3 regions of the Uliginosibacterium sp. 31-12 genome follow, and region 2 is predicted to be linked to each of the others. Evidence: predicted binding sites of a transcription regulator. Region 2 holds the regulator's gene; each other region holds the start of a gene.
What was found. Region 2 encodes sigma-54, which starts transcription at its own class of promoters, with help from an activator protein. Its sites were predicted from a motif close to TGGCACGCTTNCTGCTNA; they were not measured.
Positions count from the first base shown of each region.

Region 1 (7,259 bases), on a different contig from region 2:
CAGCTTTTGGGCCGTCACTGAACCCCGTTTTGGCAACAGGATTGAGATGATCTTTCCGCAGCGCCAGCATATGCACAGATGCCAGCGCTGCGGCGAAGGACATTAAGCCGGAGCTTTGTGCTGCCTCCCGACCCTTGACCGGCGCTCAGGCCTGTTTATTACGCACGATATTGAAAGGCCCGCTGGCCTGGCTGCCGGGCATCAGCTCGATGAAGTTGATGTTCACATGGCGTGGCAGGCTGGTGCTCCAGTAAACCGTTTCGGCAATGTCCTCTGCCGTCAAGAAATCCGTATTGGCATAAACACCATCGGCCTTGGCCTGATCTCCGTGAAAGCGCACGGTCGAGAATTCGGTTCCGCCACACAAACCGGGTGCGATGTCGGTGGCCCGCACGCCAGTGCCAGCCAGATCGGCGCGCAGATTCAGGCTGAACTGGCGCACGAAGGCCTTGGTGCCGCCATACACATTGCCGCCCGGATAGGGGTAGTGGCCGGCCACAGAACCGAGATTGACGATGTGGCCGTTGCCTCGTTCCACCATGCCCGGCAGCAGGGCGTGGGTAACATAGATCAGCCCCTTCACATTGGTATCAATCATGCGCTCCCAGTCATCCAGCGAAGCCTGATAGGCGGGGCTGACACCGAGCGCCAGACCGGCGTTGTTGATCAGGACGTCGACCTGCGCAAAATCAGCCGGCAGCGCCGCGATCACATCGAGTACCGCCTGCTTGTCGCAGACATCCAGCACGGCGGTATGCAGCGGCAGGCCGAAGCACTCATCCTTCAAGGCTTGCAAGCGCTCGGCGCGGCGGCCGACGGCAATTACCTTGTGGCCTTCGCGCAGATAGCGGCGGGTAATCGCGGCACCAAAACCAGCGGTGGCACCGGTTACAAAAACGATCATCGAAATACTCCTGTAGTTAAATAGGGGGGAGGGCGTTAGTAGGTGCTTGTGCAGCGTCTAGACCGGAATCACAAGGGCGAGCGTCATTTTGGCCTTTGCAAGGAACGAAGGACACCCGTTCTTGACGCCCAACGTAGATCAAGCCTGGCCGCTGACATCTGTTATAGCCTTGGCTTATGGGGGCGGCACGGCAAGTGTCTTTGCTGGCTATAGCTTATTGGGGAGAACATCTTGATCGTCATTCTTGGGGCCATGGATGCCGAGATCGCCGAATTTCTGTCGGTGATGGAAGCACGCGAGACTTCGGTCTGGCAAGGCATTGAAGAACATCGTGGGCTGATCGATGGGCATCGCGTGCTGGTTAGTAAGACCGGGGTCGGTAAGGCTATGGCCGCCATGCGTACTCAACACTTCATCGACAAGGCTGCGCCATGCGCGCTGCTATTCACGGGGTTGGCGGGGAGCCTGAAGCTGGATATCCGGATCGGCGACACCGTGATTGGCCGAGACCTTGTTCAGCACGACCTGGAAAGCGTCGTGCTGGGACTGCCTCGCGGGCAGATTCCGTTTTCGGATATCCGCTTCCTGACGCCCGACCCGAACTTATTGGCGCTGGGGCAAACCTATCGTCCGGCCGAAGGCCAAGTTCATACGGGGCGTATCTGTACGGGCGATCAGTTCATCACTCACCGCGAAATGAAGAGCCACGCTTATCTGCACAGCGAACTGGCCGGTGATGCAGTAGAGATGGAAGGTGCGGCCGTGGCGCTGGTGTGCTCGCTTAACCAGGTTCCGTATCTGGTGGTGCGCACAATCTCTGACATGGCTGACGAAGATGCCGTCTCGAATTTTGAAGAGATCCTGCCGCGCGCCAGCCAGAACAGCTTGGCTTTCGTACGCCATGTGCTGACAGGAATAGATCCTGCGCCCTGACAACCAGATCTTCGCTGCTGGTGGTTTGACGCAACCGTTGTAGAACCACCTAAAATGCGCATAATTTTTATTATGTCAATATGGCGCAAACTCAAAACGGCCCTGGGCAAGGTACTGCGCACACTTAAACAAGCGTTCCGCCTTCCGGGGCTGTGCCAGATATAGGCAGTACAACCTCACCGCCTCAACATCGAAGCCTGCCGCGTGCAGGCTTCTTTTTTGCCTGTGGTTGGTCTTCCCCGTCCGTTGATGCACTGGCGAGCCTTACTCTTCCGGACCGAAGCAGATCGCGTGATCGATGCAATCGGCGCAATTAGGCGATTTGCAGATTGGAACACCGGCCCGCCCGCAAAGCTGGCGGTAGAAGAATTTCTTCCACTTCATGTCGCCGACGTTCAGTGTAGCCAGGGTCGGGAAACGCTGACGCAGGACGGCACTGAGTTCGCGGCGTGACGGCAGGCCCATGTCCTGCCACAAATGATTGTCACGCTGGGCCGCTGTGGCAATTGTGGCAGCAAGCCAGATCCCCATCTGGTCCAGCGGCGCGGCGTGATCTAGGAGAAGTTCGAACAGCTCTTCGAATTCATCAAAGCGATCCGCTGCCGCGCCGTTCTCTAAATCCTGCTCAGGTGCACACAGTGCACGTAAGCCCTCGAAAGATGTTGGGCCAAGGCCGCGAATCAGCGGTTGAGCTCCAATGCGCTGAGACTCAGCCAAGCCACAGCGAATGACAAGCAGATCCAGTGCGTCGAGCGGTTCCAGTAAGGCAAGTTCGGGCGCAATCAGCTCAGGTGCATTCATGGTTCGGTCCTCCGCATTTTTCGTCGCAAGGAACAGGCCAGTTTGAAGCCGCCTGGAGATGCGCTGGCGTGGATGCACCGGACCCTCACCGGATGCTCGCAAACATAGGCATTTCGCGGTTTTCATCGACCTTCTTTTAGCGCTGCATGCCAGCGATCCCGACGCCGAAGACGCCAAGATGGACACGACAAAGTGCACATTGCTCACAGCTCGGCCAGGTGGATAGCGCAACGGATTGCTATGAGATCCTCTCTATGTGCATGAAACCAAATAGAAAACCAATTCGGCACGGTAATTGCTGAGCTCGTTCCGAGAGGAGCGTTACGCCATGCAAACCGCTTTTACGATCAATGACACCACTCTGCGCGACGGCGAACAGACCGCCGGAGTCGCCTTTACCGTCGAGGAAAAGTGCAGCATCGCAGCTGCCTTGGCCGCTGCCGGGGTGGCAGAGCTCGAGATCGGTATTCCGGCCATGGGCGCTTCAGAGATCGCAGCCATCAATGCCATCGCCATGCTGGGCCTATCTGCCCGCACGATGGTGTGGGGGCGCATGGTGGCGGCCGATGTAGAGGCAGCCAAGCGCTGCCATGCAGACATTGCGCACCTCTCGATTCCGGTTTCGGATATTCACATCGACGCCAAGCTGCGCCGCGACCGGGAATGGGTGCTGGCGCAGATCCAGCCCGTGGTGACCTTGGCCCTTGAGGCTGGCATGGAGGTCAGCGTCGGAATGGAGGACGCATCCCGGGCCGATCCGGCATTCCTGTGCCGTGTCGCTGAGGTGGCACAAGCGGCCGGCGCACGCCGTATCCGCTTTGCGGACACTCTGGGCATTCTGGATCCCTTTGCCACTTTCGAAGTGATCAGCCGTCTGCGCCCAGCCGTGGATATCGAAATCGAGATCCATGCCCATGATGATCTGGGCCTCGCTACTGCCAATACCCTAGCCGCTTTTCGCGCCGGCGCCACTCATGCCAACACCACGGTGAATGGCCTGGGGGAGCGTGCCGGCAATGCGCCGCTGGAAGAGGTGGTGATGGCCATGCGCCATACCCACGGCGCCGATCTCGGCGTGGATACGCATGCCCTGCTGGATATCTCACGCCTGGTGGCGCGGGCTTCACAGCGTCCCGTCGCAGCAAACAAGAGCATCGTCGGCGAAGCGGTGTTTACGCATGAATCCGGCATACATGTGGATGGCTTGCTGAAGGATCAGCGCAACTATCAAGGCTTCGACCCGGATGAGCTGGGGCGCGTGCATCAGCTCGTATTGGGCAAACATTCCGGCTCGCATGCCGTGCAGATGGCTTGCGGGCGCCTGGGGCTGAGCCCCACACCGCGGCAGATGGCACAGATCATCGAGCGCATCCGTGATTTCGCCATGGCAACCAAGCGCGAGCCCGGTTCGGATGAGCTCACCCGCTTCTATCTTGAAACGGCACTGCCCGTTGGAGAAGCAGGATGAAGGCTGAAGCCGAACTCCTTCGCCAGCTTGCTTCCCCTGCCCAGGCGCCGGGCCTCCTGGCGATGCTGCGAGAAGATGTGGCCTGTGTGTTCCAGCGCGATCCGGCTGCGCGCAGCACGCTTGAATTGCTGACCATCTATCCCGGCATCCAAGCCCTCGTATTGCATCGTTTTGCACATGTGTTGTGGCGCCGGGGCTGGCGTTACCTGCCCCGGCTGCTGTCCTTTCTGAGTCGGCTCCTGACCAATATCGATATCCATCCCGGCGCCACCCTCGGCCGGCGTTTTTTCATCGATCACGGCGCGGGAGTGGTGATCGGTGAAACCGCCGAAGTTGGCGAAGACGTCACGCTCTATCACGGAGTGACCCTCGGCGGCACGACCTGGCGCGCCGGCAAACGCCACCCCACGCTCGGTAACGGTGTGGTGGTCGGTGCGGGCGCCAAGATTCTGGGAGCGATCAGCGTGGGGGATCGCGTGCGGGTCGCGGCCAACTCGGTGGTGATTGACGACGTAAAGCCCGGGGTCACGGTGGTCGGTATCCCGGGGCGTGCCGTGTTGCCCAAGGAGCAGCGCCGTGTGATGCCGGGCGGGATCGGCATCGATCTTGATCACCACCAGATTCCTGACCCGGTCGGCAAGGCCATCAGCTGTCTGCTCGAACGCATTGCTGATCTGGAGCGTGAAGTGCAGCGCCTCAAGGGCGATCCTCTGCCCGAGCAAGCGGCCTGTCGCGCCTGTGACGACAGCTGTTCCCAACCTGAATTCGATAGCGGCCCGAAAGAGCCCAAACAAGGAGCAAAAAATGGATGAACTCACCCAAAGGCTGGCCAGCCTTTCTTCGGCCGAAGACTTCCTGGACTTCTTCTCGGTACCGTACGAGCAGAGCGTTGTGAATGTGAGTCGCCTGCACATTCTCAAGCGCTTCTACCAGTACCTTCGGCGCGATACCGAGATCTCCGGCGGGCTGGGCGAAGGTGCGCTGTATGCCCGCTACCGTGCCCTGCTGGTCCAAGCCTATGAGGATTTCGTGAACTCCACACCGGCCCAGGAAAAGGTCTTCAAGGTGTTCCAGGACAGCGACGGCAAGCAAAGCGTCACCCTCGACAGCCTGCGCGCCACCCTGCCCTCTGCGGCTTGAGTGCTCATGAGCGAGCATGTCCGTTTCCTCGCCAACATGATCCTGCTGGAAGAGGAAACGGCCAGGCATTGCAAGCGCCTGGCGGATGTAGCGCTGGCGGCTGGTGACGAGGAACTGGAGGCCTTCTTCCTGAGTGTGGTGGAAAGCGCGCATCTGGATATCGCCGATGCGCTTGCCGAGGGGGCTGAGCGCCGCCACGCCACACTGGAAGTGCGGCCGATCAGTGAGTGCCTGCTGAGTCTGCCCGGCCGCCAGCCACGCAGTGGCCATGCCGCACTGCTAGGCGTGCACTGCGCGATGGCCTGCGCATTGAGCCTGGTGCGGCGCAGCCACGCCTACTACGCCAGCATTGCGGTGATGGCCGAGGATGCGGAGCTGCGCCAGCGTGCTGCAGGCTTCGAGCGCGAACACAGCGCCCACATTGGCGCGATGGAACACTGGATCAATCGTTTGACCACTTGAACAACAGAGAGAAGTCACCATGAGCAAACCTGCCCGCCATGTTTTCGTATGTTCCCAGAACCGCCCCGCCGGCCACCCGCGCGGTGCCTGCCAGCACAAGGGCGGCAGCGATGTGCTGCAAGCTTTCTGGGGCGAACTGCAGAACCGCAACTGCTGGGACAAGGTGGCCATCACTTACTCCGGCTGCCTCGGCCCCTGTGATCGCGGCACGAATGTACTGGTCTATCCGGAAGGCGTGATGTACAGCCAGGTAACCCCGGCGGACGTCAGCGAAATATTTGATTCGCATTTGCTTGGTGGCATCCCGGTGGCACGCCTGCGCACCCCGGGAGAGATCTGGTGAATCTCTTCACCGGCTCATCCTCGGACGAATTCTTCGGCGGCGAAGTGCCGCCGCAGGTTCGGCGTCTGCTCGACGAAGCCCGTAGCGCGCCGCCGCGCCAGATGGAGTCCCTGCTATGGACCGCGCAGATCTGCTCGCCGGAATGCCTGCCGGTGTATTACCTGCTCTACAAGTTTCACGCCCGCCTGCGCCAGTATCCGCAGGCTGAGCAGGCTGCCCTGAAAGGGATTGCGACTGCCGGTGCCCAGGCCGGACTGGCGAAGAACTGGCGTGAGGTGGTGGTCAGCGATGCCGATTTTGCTGCCACCGGCCCTGCCCGCTTCTGGCTCTTCAGTCTCAAGGCGCTGGCCTTCATCTATCTGCGATCAAACCGCCACGAAGCCTCACGCGAATTGATCGCCAAGCTCGCTGAGCTTGATCCCGGCCACGGGCTGGGCGGCGAAGTCATCGCCGCCTTGCTCGAGGGCTCAAATACCACCCGTCCTCCCACCTGAAGGAGCTTGTCATGCCGCTCTACGACTTTCACTGCGAAGCCTGTGACGCCACCAGCGAACTCATGGTGCGCGCCAGTGATGCCTGCGCCCCGGCTTGTCCGAAATGCGGCAGCAGCCAACTCAGCAAGCTGCTGTCCCTGCCCAGCGCACCGGGCAAAATTAAGGGTTTTCTTGCGCGCCAGCGTGCCCAGGCCAACAAGGAAGGCCACTTCAGCAACTGCTCGGCAAGCGAGCGGGCCAGCCTGCTGAAGTAGCGCACCTGCCGGTAATGCACTGGGTATGTAGGGCCGGCTTCAGCCAGGGGGCGAACCTCAGATGGGGTGGATGCGGCTAAAGCCGCACCTACGAGGGGTATCCGGCCGGCACCGCAAGGGCTTCTAGGGCCGGCTTCAGCCGGCGGGGCCTGACTCTCAGATTGGGTCGATGCGGCTGAAGCCGCACCTACTGGGGTACTGGGTTGCTCCTGTGCGACACAGGCACACCGTGCTGCATCCAGGCTAGGATTGCGACTCTTGCACTCATCAGCCCTCAGGAGACGCCATGAAGCTCATCGGCATGCTCGATTCGCCCTATGTCCGGCGCGTTGCGATCTCACTACAGTTGCTCGGCCTGCACTTCGAGCACCAGTCCCTCTCCGTCTTCCGCACTTTCAAAGACTTCCACCAGATCAATCCGGTGGTCAAGGCGCCTACGCTGGTGTGTGACGACGGCGAA
Region 1 covers NZ_JAUOOA010000001.1:759,650-766,908, reverse strand. The annotation lists gene Q3Y64_RS03645 (SDR family oxidoreductase) at 146-904, opposite strand; gene Q3Y64_RS03640 (5'-methylthioadenosine/adenosylhomocysteine nucleosidase) at 1,136-1,837, shown strand; gene Q3Y64_RS03635 (nitrogen fixation protein NifQ) at 2,102-2,638, opposite strand; gene nifV (homocitrate synthase) at 2,967-4,106, shown strand; gene cysE (serine O-acetyltransferase) at 4,103-4,918, shown strand; gene nifW (nitrogenase stabilizing/protective protein NifW) at 4,911-5,246, shown strand; gene Q3Y64_RS03615 (hypothetical protein) at 5,253-5,708, shown strand; gene Q3Y64_RS03610 (ferredoxin) at 5,728-6,051, shown strand; gene Q3Y64_RS03605 (hypothetical protein) at 6,048-6,545, shown strand; gene Q3Y64_RS03600 (zinc ribbon domain-containing protein) at 6,557-6,799, shown strand; gene Q3Y64_RS03595 (glutathione S-transferase) at 7,086-7,259, shown strand, end outside.
Region 1: nifV (homocitrate synthase) is a predicted target of sigma-54. The motif match lies at 2,923-2,940, and genes of this name have one in related genera.

Region 2 (7,259 bases):
TGCCGCGTGGCCGGGTGGTGGAAATCTATGGTCCGGAATCTTCCGGCAAGACCACGCTGACCCTGCAGGTCATTGCCGAAATGCAGAAAATTGGCGGTACGGCCGCCTTCATCGATGCAGAGCATGCCCTGGATGTGCAATACGCAGCAAAGCTTGGCGTCAAGGTCGAGGATCTGCTGATTTCGCAGCCCGACACCGGTGAGCAAGCCCTTGAAATTGCCGACATGCTGGTGCGTTCTGGCGGTATCGATATCGTGGTTATCGACTCGGTCGCCGCGCTTACGCCGAAGGCCGAAATCGAAGGTGAAATGGGCGATCAGTTGCCCGGTCTGCAGGCGCGCCTGATGAGTCAGGCTCTGCGCAAGCTGACGGCCAACATCAAGCGCACCAATACGCTGGTCATCTTCATCAATCAGATCCGCATGAAAATCGGTGTGATGTTCGGCAACCCGGAAACCACCACCGGTGGTAACGCACTCAAGTTCTACGCCTCGGTCCGTCTGGATATTCGCCGCACCGGCACGATCAAGCGTGGCGACGAAGTCGTCGGCTCCGAAACCAAGGTCAAGGTCGTCAAGAACAAGGTAGCGCCTCCCTTCAAGGAAGCCCACTTCGACATTCTTTATAGCGAAGGCATTTCGCGTGAAGGCGAAGTGATCGACATGGGCGTCGATCACAAAATCGTCGACAAGAGCGGTGCCTGGTACGCCTACAACGGCGAGAAGGTCGGCCAGGGCAAGGACAATGCACGTGAATTCCTGCGTGCCAATCCGGCGCTGGCACTCGAGATCGAAAACAAGGTGCGTGCCAGTGTGGGGGTTGCCGTGATGCCTACTGTGGCTGAAGCGGAGTAAGCTGTTTGAAGAAGCCCGCCGCTTCGCTCAGCTCGACAGCCTTGCGTCTGCTCGCCACGCGCGAACATTCGAGGCTGGAGCTGCGGCGCAAGCTGGCGGCAAGAGCCGGCGCCGACGATGATGTCGAAGCCGTGCTGGATCGCATGGCAGAGACAGGTCTGCAGTCTGACGAGCGCTTTGCCGAGAGTTTCGTGAGATCGCGCGCCAGCCGCTTTGGTGCCGCGCGCATCCGTCGTGAGCTGGATGACCGGGGAGTGGATCGCGAGACGGCAGCTGGCGCCATGGGCGAGGCTTTGCAGGAAGATGAACTGATGCGCGCGCGCAGCGTGTGGCAGAAAAAATTCGGGGTGTTGCCGCAGGATCACAGGGAGTGGGCGCGTCAGGCGCGCTTCCTGCAGACCAGAGGGTTTGCGGTCGACATCATCAGGAAACTCTTGAAAGAAACACTGGATGAGTCTGCTCAGGGTTAGCAATCTGCAGAAACGCTACAAGGCACGCACCGTGGTGCACGACGTGTCCTTCGAGGTTGGCAGTGGCGAAGTGGTGGGCTTGCTGGGGCCGAACGGCGCAGGCAAGACCACCTGTTTCTACATGATCGTCGGCCTCGTACGTGCCGATGGCGGCAAGATCCATCTCGATGGAACCGAGCTCACCCATTGGCCGATCCACAAACGGGCGCACCAAGGGCTCTCCTATCTGCCGCAGGAAAACTCGGTGTTCCGCAAACTTACGGTCTCCGAGAACATCATGGCGGTGCTGGAGTTGCAAAAGCTCTCCAGCGCAGACATGGCAAAACGTCTGGATGAGCTGCTGGATGAACTCAACATCGGCCATTTGCGCGAAGCGACCGCTATGTCCTTGTCCGGCGGTGAGCGCCGCCGCGTCGAAATCGCGCGTGCGCTGGCCACCCGTCCGCGTCTGATCCTGCTGGATGAGCCTTTTGCCGGCGTTGATCCGATTGCAGTGATTGATATCCAGAAAATCATCAGTTACCTCAAGGCGCGCGGTATTGGCGTGCTGATTACCGACCATAATGTGCGCGAAACCCTCGGTATTTGCGATCACGCCTACATCATCAATGCGGGTGAGGTGCTGGCTGGCGGCAAACCGGCAGAAATCGTGCAGAATGAACAGGTACGGCAGATTTACCTTGGCGAACACTTCCGCCTCTAGGCTTGGCCGCTCCGCACCTCCCCGTCTGTAAAGAATGAAACCCTCGCTTCAGCTCCGCCTTTCCCAGCAACTTGCGCTCACCCCGCAGTTGCAGCAATCCATCAAGCTGCTTCAGCTGTCCACGCTCGAACTCAATCAGGAGATCGAACGCATCCTGCTCGAAAACCCGATGCTGGAGCGTGAAGGCGGTGACGAAGAAAGTGATGGACCCGTCCCTGTCGAGGCGGGCGAAGCCAGTGTGGCGACGGCGGGTGAGGAATACCGCATCGAATCCTCTGCTTCATCCTCCGGCGATGAGGATTTCGAGTCGCCGAGCGTGACGGACATGCCGGACAACATCGGAGAGGCTTACGACAGCGTTTCGGATGATGATATCGGCGAAGCTGCCGAATGGCGCACGGAAGGCGCCTCGCGGAATGGCGGTGGGGACGACGATGATTCCGACTTTCAGGAATTCCAGGCCGCCGCTACTTCCTTGCGGGATCACCTGCTGGGGCAGGTCGCCCTGATGCCGCTGGTTGATCGTGATCGTGCGCTGGTGCAGCTGATCATCGAAGCGCTGGACGACGACGGTTTGTTGCTGCAGGACCTCGAGGAACTTCTGCCGCTGATTCCGGCCGAATGGGAAGTAGAACTCGATGAGTTGAACATTGCCTTGCATCAGGTCCAGAACCTTGACCCCGCCGGCATCGGCGCTCGCAACTTGCAGGAGTGCTTGCTCCTGCAGATTCGCGCTTTGCCGGAAAGTGCCACGCGCGATCACGCCATGCTGATCGCGGACGGCAATCTGGAATTGCTGGCTGCGCGCGATTTCGCGCGCCTCAAGCGGCGCCTGGGCTGCAATGATGATGCCTTGCGCGCAGCTCAGGAACTCATTTGTCATTTGAATCCGCGTCCGGGGGCTCAATTTGCACCGATGGAAACGCGCTACGTGATTCCGGACGTGGTGGTGCGCAAGCAACGTAGCGGCTGGACGGTGAGCCTCAATCCAGAGGCCATGCCGAGACTCAGGATCCATCGGGTCTACGCCGATATACTTCAACAGAACAGGGGCGTAAGTAGTTCCTTATCGGGACAGCTGCAGGAAGCCAAGTGGCTGATCAAGAATGTGCAGCAGCGATTTGACACCATCCTGCGTGTTTCGCAGGCCATCGTCGAACGTCAGCGCCAGTTCTTTGATCATGGTGAAGTGGCCATGCGTCCGCTGACCCTGAGGGAAATCGCCGAAGAGCTGGAGCTGCATGAGTCAACGGTGTCGCGGGTGACCACCCAGAAGTACATGGCCAGTCCCCGCGGTGTGTTCGAACTGAAATACTTTTTTGGCAGTCATGTTTCCACCGATACCGGTGGTGCATGTTCAGCAACGGCGATACGCGCGCTGATTCGCCAGCTGGTCGCGGCCGAAGACGGGAAAAAACCCCTGTCGGATGCCAGGATTGCCGAATTGTTGGGCCAGCAGGGTATCGTGGTGGCACGCCGGACGATTGCGAAATACCGGGAGTCGCTGAATATTCCGCCGGTCAGTCAGCGCAAGTCGATCTAACAGGAGAGGAGTAGTTTTATGAATCTCAACATCACCGGCCATCATCTGGAAGTCACTCCCGCTTTGCGCGAATATGTGGTTTCCAAGCTCGATCGGGTGATTCGCCATTTCGATCATGTTACGGCGACCCATGTGACCCTCTCGGTACAGAAACTTAAGCAGAAAGCAGAGGTGACTGTTCACGTGCGCGGCAAGGATATCCACGTGGAAAGTGAAGACGACGACCTGTATGCCGCCATTGATGCGCTGGCAGACAAGCTGGATCGTCAGGTTCTCAAGCACAAGGAAAAGATCAGCGATCACAACCGTGAATCGATGAAACGGCAAGGCGCTGAGAGCGCCAGCTGAAGCGCTGGACGCAGCCGGTCTGGACAGGCAGAATTGTCCGGCCGGCGATGGTTGAGGCTTTCTGCCTCAACCGCTCTGAAACCCAGAAAGCGGCGAGCTCCGGTCCGGAGACTCGCCGCTGTGCTGTAAAGACTCATGAACCTGATTTCGCAGATCCTTGACCCCGTGCGCATCCGTGTCGATGTAGCGGCCTCCGCGCGTGACGGCCTGTTCGCCGCCATTGGCGAGCTGTGCGAGCGCGACAGTGGCCTCGCGGCCCGCAAGCTGGTGGATGCACTGAACCAGCGCGAAAAGCTTGGTTCGACAGGGCTTGGGATGGGAATTGCGATTCCGCATCAGCGCATCAAAGGTCTCAAAGAGCCGCTGGGCGCTTTCCTGCGCACAGCTAGCCCGATCCCTTTTGATGCGCCGGATGGGTTGCCGGTCAGTCTGTTCTTCGTGATGCTGGCGCCGGAGCAGGCCAATGAGACCCACCTGCGTCTGCTCGCCGAACTCGCCCAGATGTTCAGTGACAAGGGGTTTCGTGACACCCTGCTGAGCGCACCAGATTCCGCCGCCATTGCGGCAGCCTTCCAGAACTGGAGCCTCCATGCGGCGAGCGAGCGTAGCTCAGCTGTTTGAAGTCAATCGCGCAGCCTTGCAGCTGCGCCATGTGGCCGGGCGTTTGGATTCCTTCCTGTCGGTGTCTGACAATCGGGTGTGGCCCGCTGATCTGGTTGGCCACCTCAACATGATTCACCCGAATCGTTTGCAGATCCTCGGTGAGGCTGAGTTCGCCTGGGCGCGCCGGCAGAGCCGGGATAAGCTCGATCTGCACATGATGGATCTTTTTGCCGCCACCCCGCCCGGCATGATCGTGGCAGATGACTGTGAAGTGCCCGAGCTCTTCCGCCGCGCCTGTGATGAGGCTGGGGTGCCAGTAATGGCTTCGCCGCTGGAGTCCGCCCGGATAATCGATGTACTGCGCGCCTATCTCTCGCGCAAGCTGGCCGAGCGGGTTTCACTGCATGGGGTGTTCATGGATGTGCTGGGGGTCGGGGTGCTGATCACCGGCGACTCGGGGGCCGGCAAGTCTGAACTGGCGCTGGAACTGATTTCGCGTGGCCACGGTCTGGTGGCTGATGATGTAGTCGAAATCTCGCGCGTAGCCGCCGGAGTGCTGGAAGGCCGTTGTCCGGACATGCTCAAGGACTTCCTCGAAGTACGTGGCCTGGGCATTCTCAATATCCGCACCATCTTTGGCGAAACGGCCTGCCGACGCAAGATGAAGCTCAAGCTCATCGCCCACTTGCAGCGCCGTACCGGGGCCCAGAACGAGCCCCTGCGCCTGGCGCTGGATGATGAAGACACGCAGGATGTTCTGGGGGTGCCGGTGCGCCGGGTTGTGCTGCCAGTGGCTGCGGGCCGCAACCTTTCTGTGCTGCTGGAAGCGGCCGTGCGCAACACCATCCTACAGTTGCGTGGGATCGATTCCACTCAGGAGTTCGTGCAGCGGCAGCGGGATGTGCTGGATCAGGATGATCCTTACGATCGTTGATTCCGCGTTGGCACATGTAAAAAAGCCCGCACATCAGCAGGCTTTTTTACGTGTGCTGCGCTCAAAGCAGGAATAGCGCCGCCATGGCGACCAGCGTGGGAGGCAATGCGGCCAGTAGAAGTGGCAGCGTGCCGATCGATTCGTCGGCAAAGTGGCCGCGCAGCAACGAAACGCCGGCCGGGTTCGGTGCATTGGCAATCACGGTCAAGCCGCCTCCAGCGACCGCCCCGGCAACCAGGGCGTATTTGAAGCCATCGCTGAGGCCTTCAACGAGTGAGCCCAGATAGGTCAGTGCTGCGTTGTCGGTAATCGCTGTCAGCGCGGTGGCGCCGAAAAATACCGCCTGTTCGCTCATGCTCATCAGGAGTGGGCTCAGCCACCATTCCTGCAAGCCTCCGAGCACCACCAGACCACCGAGGAAAAAAGCCACCAGCAAGGCTTCGGTCACCATCAATGGGCTCTGGTAGCGCTTGTAGGCATGCGTGAAGCCGATGAACGCCATTAACAGGCCGATGCAAACGATAGGGTAGTGGGCAAAGAAAACCGTGGCGGCCAAGAATGTTATATGAATAAGATTGACCGCTAACGGGGTCGTCGCTCCGCCGGCCATTTCGCGTTCAGGCAGGTTCATCAGCTCCTTACGGAACAGCCAGCAGACTGTAGCGGTATTGATCAGCACCGCAACGGCGGCCTTCCAGCCGAACATGCTAAGCATGAAGCCGGTGTCCCAGCCCCAAGCGCCCGCCACCATCAGCACAGGGGGGGCCGCGTAGGAGGTGAGCAGGCCACCGACAGAAATATTCACAAAGAGCACACCGATGGTGGCGTACTTGAAGCGCTCGCTCATTTCGCGCGCATAGAAGTTGTCGCGTAGCATCAAGGCGGCGACGGTCATTGCGGCGGGCTCGGTGATGAAAGAGCCTGCCAGCGGCAGCAGCCCCAGGCAGAGAATGTAGAGGGCCGTGTCGCGGGGAAGTGGCAAGCGTCTGGCCAGACTTCTGACTAGATGTGCTGCCATCTCCATGATCGGTCGGCTGGCTGCGATGACCATGATGACGAACACGAACAGGGGCTCGATGAAGCTGCGTGAAGAAACGTAAGTGGTAGCAGCAGTCTTGCCATCGAGGAAGAGCATCAGTACGAACAGCACCATCGCCCAGAAGCCGAAGACGACCTCGACTTCGCCCAGCAGGTGAAACAGTCCTCCGTGTTTGGGGTGCTGGTGAGCCAAGCGTTCAAACAGGCGGGTGGAGAATGTGTGAATCAGGGCCAGCGCAAAAAGGATCGCGGCGAGCAATTCGATGTTGGTTGGATGGAGCATGAGTGCGCTGAGTGAATAACAGAAGTGTTTGAAATATCGGGGCTTACTGGTTCGACTTGCATACTTCGGCGTGGTTCCCGTACTGACTTTTGCGATGGAGACCGTCCCTGCAGGCATATTGCAGCATTCGGAGTGTACGCTCAGAATCACTTCATTACTTCTGCCTTGAATGCCATGCGCAACCCTCGCCTCTGCTTCTTTCAAGTCCGTCTTGCGGCCCTCCTTCTGTTCTCTGCGGGTGCGCTGTCGGAAGCACAGGCGCAGCAAGTCATCGGCACGAACGTAAAGAGGAATGCTGATGCAGTGCTGACGCTGATGACCTTCACCATTACGCCGGACGTCACCACCAGCTCCCTGTCACTGAGCAGTGGCTCGACGGGTAATCCGAATTTGCAGATGTCCCAGTTGGGGGGCGGCTTCACGCTGAGCAAAGACGTGCCTGTTTATATGGAGGGGAACGCGGCCTACTCGCGCTTTGATCCG
Region 2 covers NZ_JAUOOA010000006.1:31,179-38,437, reverse strand. The annotation lists gene recA (recombinase RecA) at 1-854, shown strand, start outside; gene recX (recombination regulator RecX) at 860-1,324, shown strand; gene lptB (LPS export ABC transporter ATP-binding protein) at 1,305-2,027, shown strand; gene Q3Y64_RS12275 (RNA polymerase factor sigma-54) at 2,062-3,570, shown strand; gene raiA (ribosome-associated translation inhibitor RaiA) at 3,589-3,918, shown strand; gene Q3Y64_RS12265 (PTS sugar transporter subunit IIA) at 4,054-4,539, shown strand; gene hprK (HPr(Ser) kinase/phosphatase) at 4,508-5,455, shown strand; gene Q3Y64_RS12255 (putative Na+/H+ antiporter) at 5,517-6,776, opposite strand; gene Q3Y64_RS12250 (hypothetical protein) at 6,909-7,259, shown strand, end outside.

Region 3 (7,259 bases), on a different contig from region 2:
TGGATCTGGTCTGGGGCTACACCGGCATCCTCTCGCTGGGCCACGGCATCTTCTTCGCCCTCGGCGGCTATGGCATGGGCATGTACCTGATGCGCGCCATCGGCCGCGAAGGCAACTACCAGAGCGACCTGCCGGACTTCATGGTCTTCCTGAACTGGAAAGAACTGCCCTGGTACTGGCAAGGCACCGAACACTTCCTGTGGGCCATGCTGCTGGTCGTGCTGGTGCCGGGCCTCTTGGCCTTCATCTTCGGTTACTTTGCCTTCCGCTCGCGGATCAAGGGGGTGTATTTCTCGATCATCACCCAGGCCATGACTTACGCCGCGATGCTGCTCTTCTTCCGCAACGAAACGGGCTTTGGCGGCAACAACGGCTTCACCGATTTCAAGCGCATCCTCGGCTTTCACATCGCAGCACCGGAAACCCGTGTCGTGCTATTCGGGCTGACCGCCGCAGCCTTGATCGGCTTCCTGTTGCTGGGCCGCTTCATCGTCACCAGCAAGCTCGGCCGGGTGCTCGCCGCGATCCGCGATGCCGAGTCGCGCGTCATGTTCTCCGGCTACAACCCCTTGCCCTACAAGCTCTTCATCTGGACGCTCTCGGCCGTAATCTGCGCGATTGCCGGTGCGCTGTATGTGCCGCAGGTGGGCATCATCAATCCCGGTGAAATGAGCCCGGCCAACTCCATCGAGATCGCCATCTGGACGGCCGTAGGCGGGCGCGGCACCCTGATCGGCCCGCTGATCGGCGCCGGCCTCATCAACGGCGTGAAGAGCTGGTTCACCGTGGCCTTCCCCGAAGTGTGGCTCTACTTCCTCGGCCTGATCTTCATCCTCGTCACCCTGTGGCTGCCACGCGGCGTGGTCGGCCAAGTCCAGAGCTATTTCAGCAAGCAGGAGAAGCGCGCATGAACGCCGCCGCGACAACAGAAAAGAAACCCGGCCTGCCGATCTCCGGCGCCGAGAGCGCCTTCGACCGCGCAGTAGGCCTTGAGCGCCCGGTTGATTCGAGCCAGCTCGATACCACGCACGGCGTGATCCTCTACCTCGAAGGCATCACCGTGTCCTTCGATGGTTTCAAGGCCATCAACAACCTGAATCTCGCCATCGACAAGGGTGAGCTGCGCTCCATCATCGGCCCCAACGGTGCCGGCAAGACCACCATGATGGATGTGATCACCGGCAAGACGCGCCCTAGCGCCGGCACCGCCTACTTCGGCCAGACCATCGATCTGACCAAGCTGAACGAAGCACAGATCGCCCACGCCGGCATCGGCCGCAAGTTCCAGAAGCCCACCGTATTCGAAGAGCTGAGCGTGTTCGAGAACCTCGAACTCGCCATGAAGACCGACAAGGGCATCTGGTCCAGCCTGTTCTTCAAGCTCAGCGGCGAGGCCCGCAGCAAGATCGAACAGAAGCTGGAGCTCATCCGCCTCAAGGATCAGGCCCATCGCCCGGCTGGTCTACTCTCACACGGCCAGAAGCAGTGGCTGGAAATCGGCATGCTGCTGATGCAGGAACCGCTCCTGCTGTTGCTAGACGAGCCTGCGGCGGGCATGACCGATGAAGAAACCGAGCGCAGCGGCGAGCTGTTCCTGGAGCTGGCCGGCGACTACACCCTGGTGGTGGTGGAGCACGACATGGATTTCATCAAGCAGATCTCCGCTCGCAACGGCAAGGTCACCTGCCTGCACGAAGGCAGCGTGCTGGCCGAAGGCTCGCTGGAGCAGGTGCAGAACGATGAACGCGTGATTGAGGTGTATCTCGGCCGCTAGCCGGGATATGTAGGGTGCGCATTGCGCACCGCATGGATGGTGCGCAATGCGCACCCTACGGAATGAATATGCTGACCATCGAAAACCTCAACCAGTACTACGGCGGCAGCCACACCCTGCGCGGCGTTTCGCTTTCGCTCAAGCAAGGCGAAGTCACCACTCTGCTGGGCCGCAATGGCGTGGGCAAAACCACCCTGCTCAAATGCCTGATGGGTCTGTTGCCCGTGGCCAAAGGCTCGGTATCTTTTGATGGCCGCGACATTACCCGGCTGGCTGCCTACAATCGCGCAGCGCTGGGCATGGCCTATGTACCGCAGGGACGCGAAATCTTCCCGCGCCTCACGGTAGAAGAGAACCTGCTGATGGGCCTCGCCAATGGCAAGGCCTCACGTGGCATTCCCGGCTACATCTACGAGATGTTTCCGGTCCTGAAAGACATGCTCAAACGCCGGGGCGGCGACCTCTCCGGCGGCCAGCAACAACAGCTTGCCATCGGCCGCGCACTCACCATGCGCCCTAAAGTTCTGATCCTCGATGAGCCCACCGAGGGCATCCAGCCCTCGATCATCAAGGATATCGGTGCCGCCATCCGCAAGCTGGCCGAAGGCGGTGAAATGGCCATCCTGCTGGTCGAACAGTATTACGACTTTGCGGAATCACTCGCGGACCAGTACGCCGTCATGGCGCGTGGCGAAATCGTCAAGGCCGGCCCTGGCAGCGAGATGCAAGCGGAGAATGTGAAGAGTCTGGTCGCCATCTAACTCAACGCCCGACTCTAGTGCATCATCACGCACCAAACGCGTGCTGATGCACTAAAAACAAGCTTCAAACCTGTCTGCGTAATGCCGGGAGCCGTTTCCCGGCATGGCACCGCTCTTGCTATGCACCGGGATAGGATTTTGAACCTGAACTCAAGTGAACGCCCCTGCTGATCCGACACACCCGCCCCCCTTCACCCAACCCCTAGGCTGGCAGGCTTCGCTCGCCTTGCGCGTGGAGAACCGGACGGGGCGCAGCGTGCTCGCCCGTAATCAGCATTACGGCCCGCTGCGCGTGCAGAAAGCGCTCTACCCGGAAGGCGATCCTGTCTGCCAGATCCTGATGCTGCACCCGCCGGCAGGTATCGCCGGCGGTGACCAGTTGCAGATCGAAGTCGAAGTCGCCGCCGATGCCCACGCCCAGCTCACCACGCCCGGTGCCGGCAAGTGGTACAAGGCACGTGGAGCGGATCAGGCGCTCGCGACGCAGGACATTACCCTGAACATAGCCGCTGGCGGCAAGCTGGAGTGGCTACCGCAAGAAGTTATCCTCTTCGACCAGGCGCAGGCGCGTGCCAGCACCCTCATCAGCCTCGCCGAAGGCGCCCGCGCCATCGGCTGGGACATCCTGTGCCTGGGCCGCCAGGCCAGCGGCGAAGACTTCAGGACCGGCTCATTCCGTCAGCGCCTGCGCCTGCAGCGCCCGGACGGCACACCGCTCTGGCAGGAAGCCATGCATCTGCAAGGCTCGGACTGCGCCATGCGCTCGCCTGTCGGACTCAATAACAACCGGGTTTTCGGCACGCTGTGGCTGGCTGGCATTACGCCGGATGCTACGCTCACCGAATCGCTGCGCACGCTCGCCATCAGCGCCGGAACATATGGGCTATCCGCCCTGCCACAAGTCACGATCGTTCGCGCCATGGCAGACTCTGCCGAAGCGATCCGCCAGTATTTTGAAGCAGTCTGGGCCATCGCCCGGCCGCATGTATTGCAACGCGAGGCAGTATCGCCCCGCATCTGGAAAACCTGATGCCATCCCGGAAACGCCTCGCGCCTGTCGACTTCGCCTTGCCGTGGCCCAGGCACTGCCTGCGGCTCGTCTTCGCGACCGGAACGTTTCCGAAATGGCATGAAATTTAGGAGAAACAATGGAACTCACCCCCCGCGAAAAAGACAAGCTGTTGATCTTCACCGCCGGCCTGCTTGCTGAACGTCGCAAGGCGCGTGGCTTGAAGCTCAACTATCCGGAGGCCGTAGCTTTCATCAGCGCAGCAATCATGGAAGGCGCCCGCGACGGACGCAGTGTTGCCGAGCTGATGAGCTATGGCACGACGCTGCTCGCCCGCGATGACGTGATGGACGGGATCGCCGAGATGATCCCCGAGATCCAGGTTGAAGCCACATTTCCTGACGGCACCAAGCTCGTCACCGTCCACCACCCGATCATCTGACGCACATGAATAAATCTACTGCGCACGCCAATCCCGAAGTTCCAGTGCTCAAGGTACTTACGTACGCCTCCGCGCCTCACTTCGGCCTTGTCGCGCTCGCTACGATTTCTTCACGCGCTTAATCCCTCAAGGAGTCCACCATGAAACGCGCTCTGATTGCCCTCGCCGCTCTGCTCCCCGCCTTCGCCTTTGCCCATGCCGGTGGCGATCATGTCCACGGCTCGGCACTGTTTGCCGGCCTCTCGCACCCCTTCACCGGCCTGGATCACATGGCTGCGATGATCATGGTCGGCGTATGGAGCATGCTGGCATTCCGCCACAACACACGTGCAGCCCTCATCACACCAGCGGCCTTTGCAGGCGTGCTGCTGATCGGCGGCCTCTTGGCCTTCGCAGGCGTACAGGTGTCCGGCGTCGAACCGATGATTGCCGCTTCCCTGCTGGTGCTGGGCCTGCTGGTCGGCCTGCAGGTGAAGCTGCCCGCCATCGTTGGCGCTGCGATAGCCGGCGCTTTCGCCCTCTTCCACGGCCTCGCCCACGGCGCCGAGCTTCCGGCTCAGCAAGCGCTGGCCGCGCTCTCCGGTATGGTCTTCAGCACTCTGGTGCTGCATGTCTTCGGCATGCTGCTGACCCGCTTCGCACTGGAACGCAGTGTGTGGTTGCCGCGTCTGTGTGGCGCAGCCGTCGCCCTGTTCGGCTTCACCCTGCTGGCGGCCTGAGGAGCACGTGATGATCCCCGGAGAACTGCTTGTCGAAGATGGCGAACACGAACTCAATGTCGGCCGCCGTACGCACTCGCTCAGCGTAGCGAACACCGGCGACCGACCCATCCAGGTCGGCTCGCATTACCACTTTGCCGAAACCAATGCGGCGCTCAGCTTTGATCGCGCCGCTGCACACGGCATGCGCCTGAACATCGCCAGCGGCACGGCCGTGCGTTTCGAGCCGGGCCAGAGCCGCACCGTGGAGCTGGTTGATTACGCGGGCGAACGCAAGGTGTATGGCTTCCGCGGCCTCGTGCAAGGAGCACTCTGAGATGGCAAAGATTTCCCGCCGCGCCTACGCGGAAATGTTCGGCCCCACCGTCGGTGATCGCCTGCGTCTAGCCGATACCGATCTGATCATCGAGGTCGAAAAAGACTTCACCATCCTCGGCGAGGAAGTGAAGTTCGGCGGCGGCAAGGTGATCCGCGACGGCATGGGCCAGAGCCAGCTGCCCGCCGCCGAGGTGGCCGACACCGTGATCACCAATGCACTGATCATCGACCACTGGGGCATCGTCAAGGCCGACATCGGCATCAAGAACGGCTACATCTGTGGCATCGGCAAGGCCGGCAATCCGGACGTGCAGCCGGGCGTAACCATCGCCATTGGCGCGGCCACTGAAGTGATCGCCGGCGAAGGCCAGATCATCACCGCCGGCGGCATCGATACCCACATCCACTTCATCTGCCCGCAACAGATCGACGAAGCGCTCATGAGCGGCGTGACCACCATGATCGGCGGCGGCACCGGCCCGGCCACCGGCACTTTTGCCACCACCTGCACGCCCGGCCCTTGGCACATCGCGCGCATGCTGCAGGCAGCCGACGCCTTCCCGATGAATCTGGGTTTTCTCGGCAAGGGCAACGTCAGCCTGCCGGGGCCACTGCGTGAGCAGGTCGAAGCCGGCGCCATCGGCCTCAAGCTGCATGAGGACTGGGGCACGACCCCGCAGGCCATCGACACCTGTCTGGGCGTGGCCGAAGAGCTGGATGTGCAAGTCGCCATCCACTCCGACACCCTCAACGAATCCGGCTTCGTCGAAGACACCGCCGCCGCCTTCAAGGGCCGCACCATCCACACCTTCCACACCGAAGGTGCGGGCGGCGGCCATGCGCCGGACATCGTCAAGCTCGCCGGCATGAAGAACGTGCTGCCTAGCTCCACCAACCCGACGCGACCCTACACGGTGAACACCATCGACGAGCATCTGGACATGCTGATGGTCTGCCACCACCTCGATGCTTCGATTGCCGAAGACGTGGCCTTTGCCGAGTCGCGCATCCGCCGCGAGACCATCGCCGCCGAAGACATCCTGCACGACATCGGCGCCCTGTCGATGTTCTCATCCGACTCGCAGGCCATGGGCCGCGTGGGCGAAGTAATCATCCGCACCTGGCAGACCGCGCACAAGATGAAGCAGCAGCGCGGCGCCCTACCCGGCGACGGAGCGAAGAATGACAACTTCCGCGCCAGGCGCTACATCGCCAAATACACCATCAACCCGGCCATCGCCCACGGCATCAGCCATGTGGTCGGCTCGGTCGAAGTCGGCAAGTTCGCCGATCTGGTCGTCTGGCGCCCGGCCTTCTTCGGCGTGAAGCCTTCCACCATCATCAAGGGTGGCATGATCGCAGCGGCGGCGATGGGCGATGCGAATGCATCGATCCCCACCCCGCAGCCGGTGCACTACCGCCCCATGTTCGGCAGCTTCGGGGGCGGCCTGAAAACCTCGCTGACCTTCGTGTCGCAAGCCGCGCTGGACAAAGGCACCCTCAAGGATCTGGGCCTCGCCAAGCCACTCGTGGCAGTGAAGAACATCCGGGGTGTGACCAAGGCCGACATGATCCACAACGACTGGTGCGGTGAAATCACGGTTGATGCCGAGACCTACGAGGTCCATGCCGATGGCGAATTGCTGACTTGCGAACCAGCAACCAGCCTGCCGATGGCACAGCGCTACTTCTTGTTCTGACGCGGATAATGTAGGTGCGGCTTTAGCCGCACACCATGCGTGGATGGCCGACTGAAGCCGGCCATCCACCGGCGCCCCACTCACGACTTTCCATTTCTGCAACCATGCTCCTGATCGAATCCCTCTGCCCCGCCGACACCCCTGCCAGCGAAAAGCTGATCCTCGATTTCGACGCCCGCACCAAGAGCCGTCTGCGCACCAAGCTCGCCTCCGGTGAAGAGGTCGGGCTATTCCTGCCGCGCGGCACCATCCTGCGCGGTGGTGACAAGCTGCAAGCCAAGGATGGCCGCATCGTGGAAGTGATCGCTGCGCCCGAAGCCCTCGTCGAAGCCCGTTGCAACAGCGCTTTCGAGCTAGCGCGTACGGCCTACCACCTGGGTAACCGCCACGTCGCCGTGCAAGTGGGTGAAGGCGCGCTGCGCATCCAGCAGGATCATGTGCTCGAACACATGCTCGAAGGCCTCGGCGCAGAGTTGCTGCACATCGTCGCCGCATTTGAACCCGAAGCCGGCGCCTACGCGCCCGGCCATCATCAT
Region 3 covers NZ_JAUOOA010000002.1:71,987-79,245, forward strand. The annotation lists gene urtC (urea ABC transporter permease subunit UrtC) at 1-911, shown strand, start outside; gene urtD (urea ABC transporter ATP-binding protein UrtD) at 908-1,774, shown strand; gene urtE (urea ABC transporter ATP-binding subunit UrtE) at 1,843-2,535, shown strand; gene Q3Y64_RS05585 (urease accessory protein UreD) at 2,690-3,565, shown strand; gene ureA (urease subunit gamma) at 3,684-3,986, shown strand; gene Q3Y64_RS05595 (HupE/UreJ family protein) at 4,127-4,705, shown strand; gene Q3Y64_RS05600 (urease subunit beta) at 4,716-5,021, shown strand; gene ureC (urease subunit alpha) at 5,023-6,723, shown strand; gene ureE (urease accessory protein UreE) at 6,828-7,259, shown strand, end outside.
Region 3: Q3Y64_RS05585 (urease accessory protein UreD) is a predicted target of sigma-54. The motif match lies at 2,640-2,657, and genes of this name have one in related genera.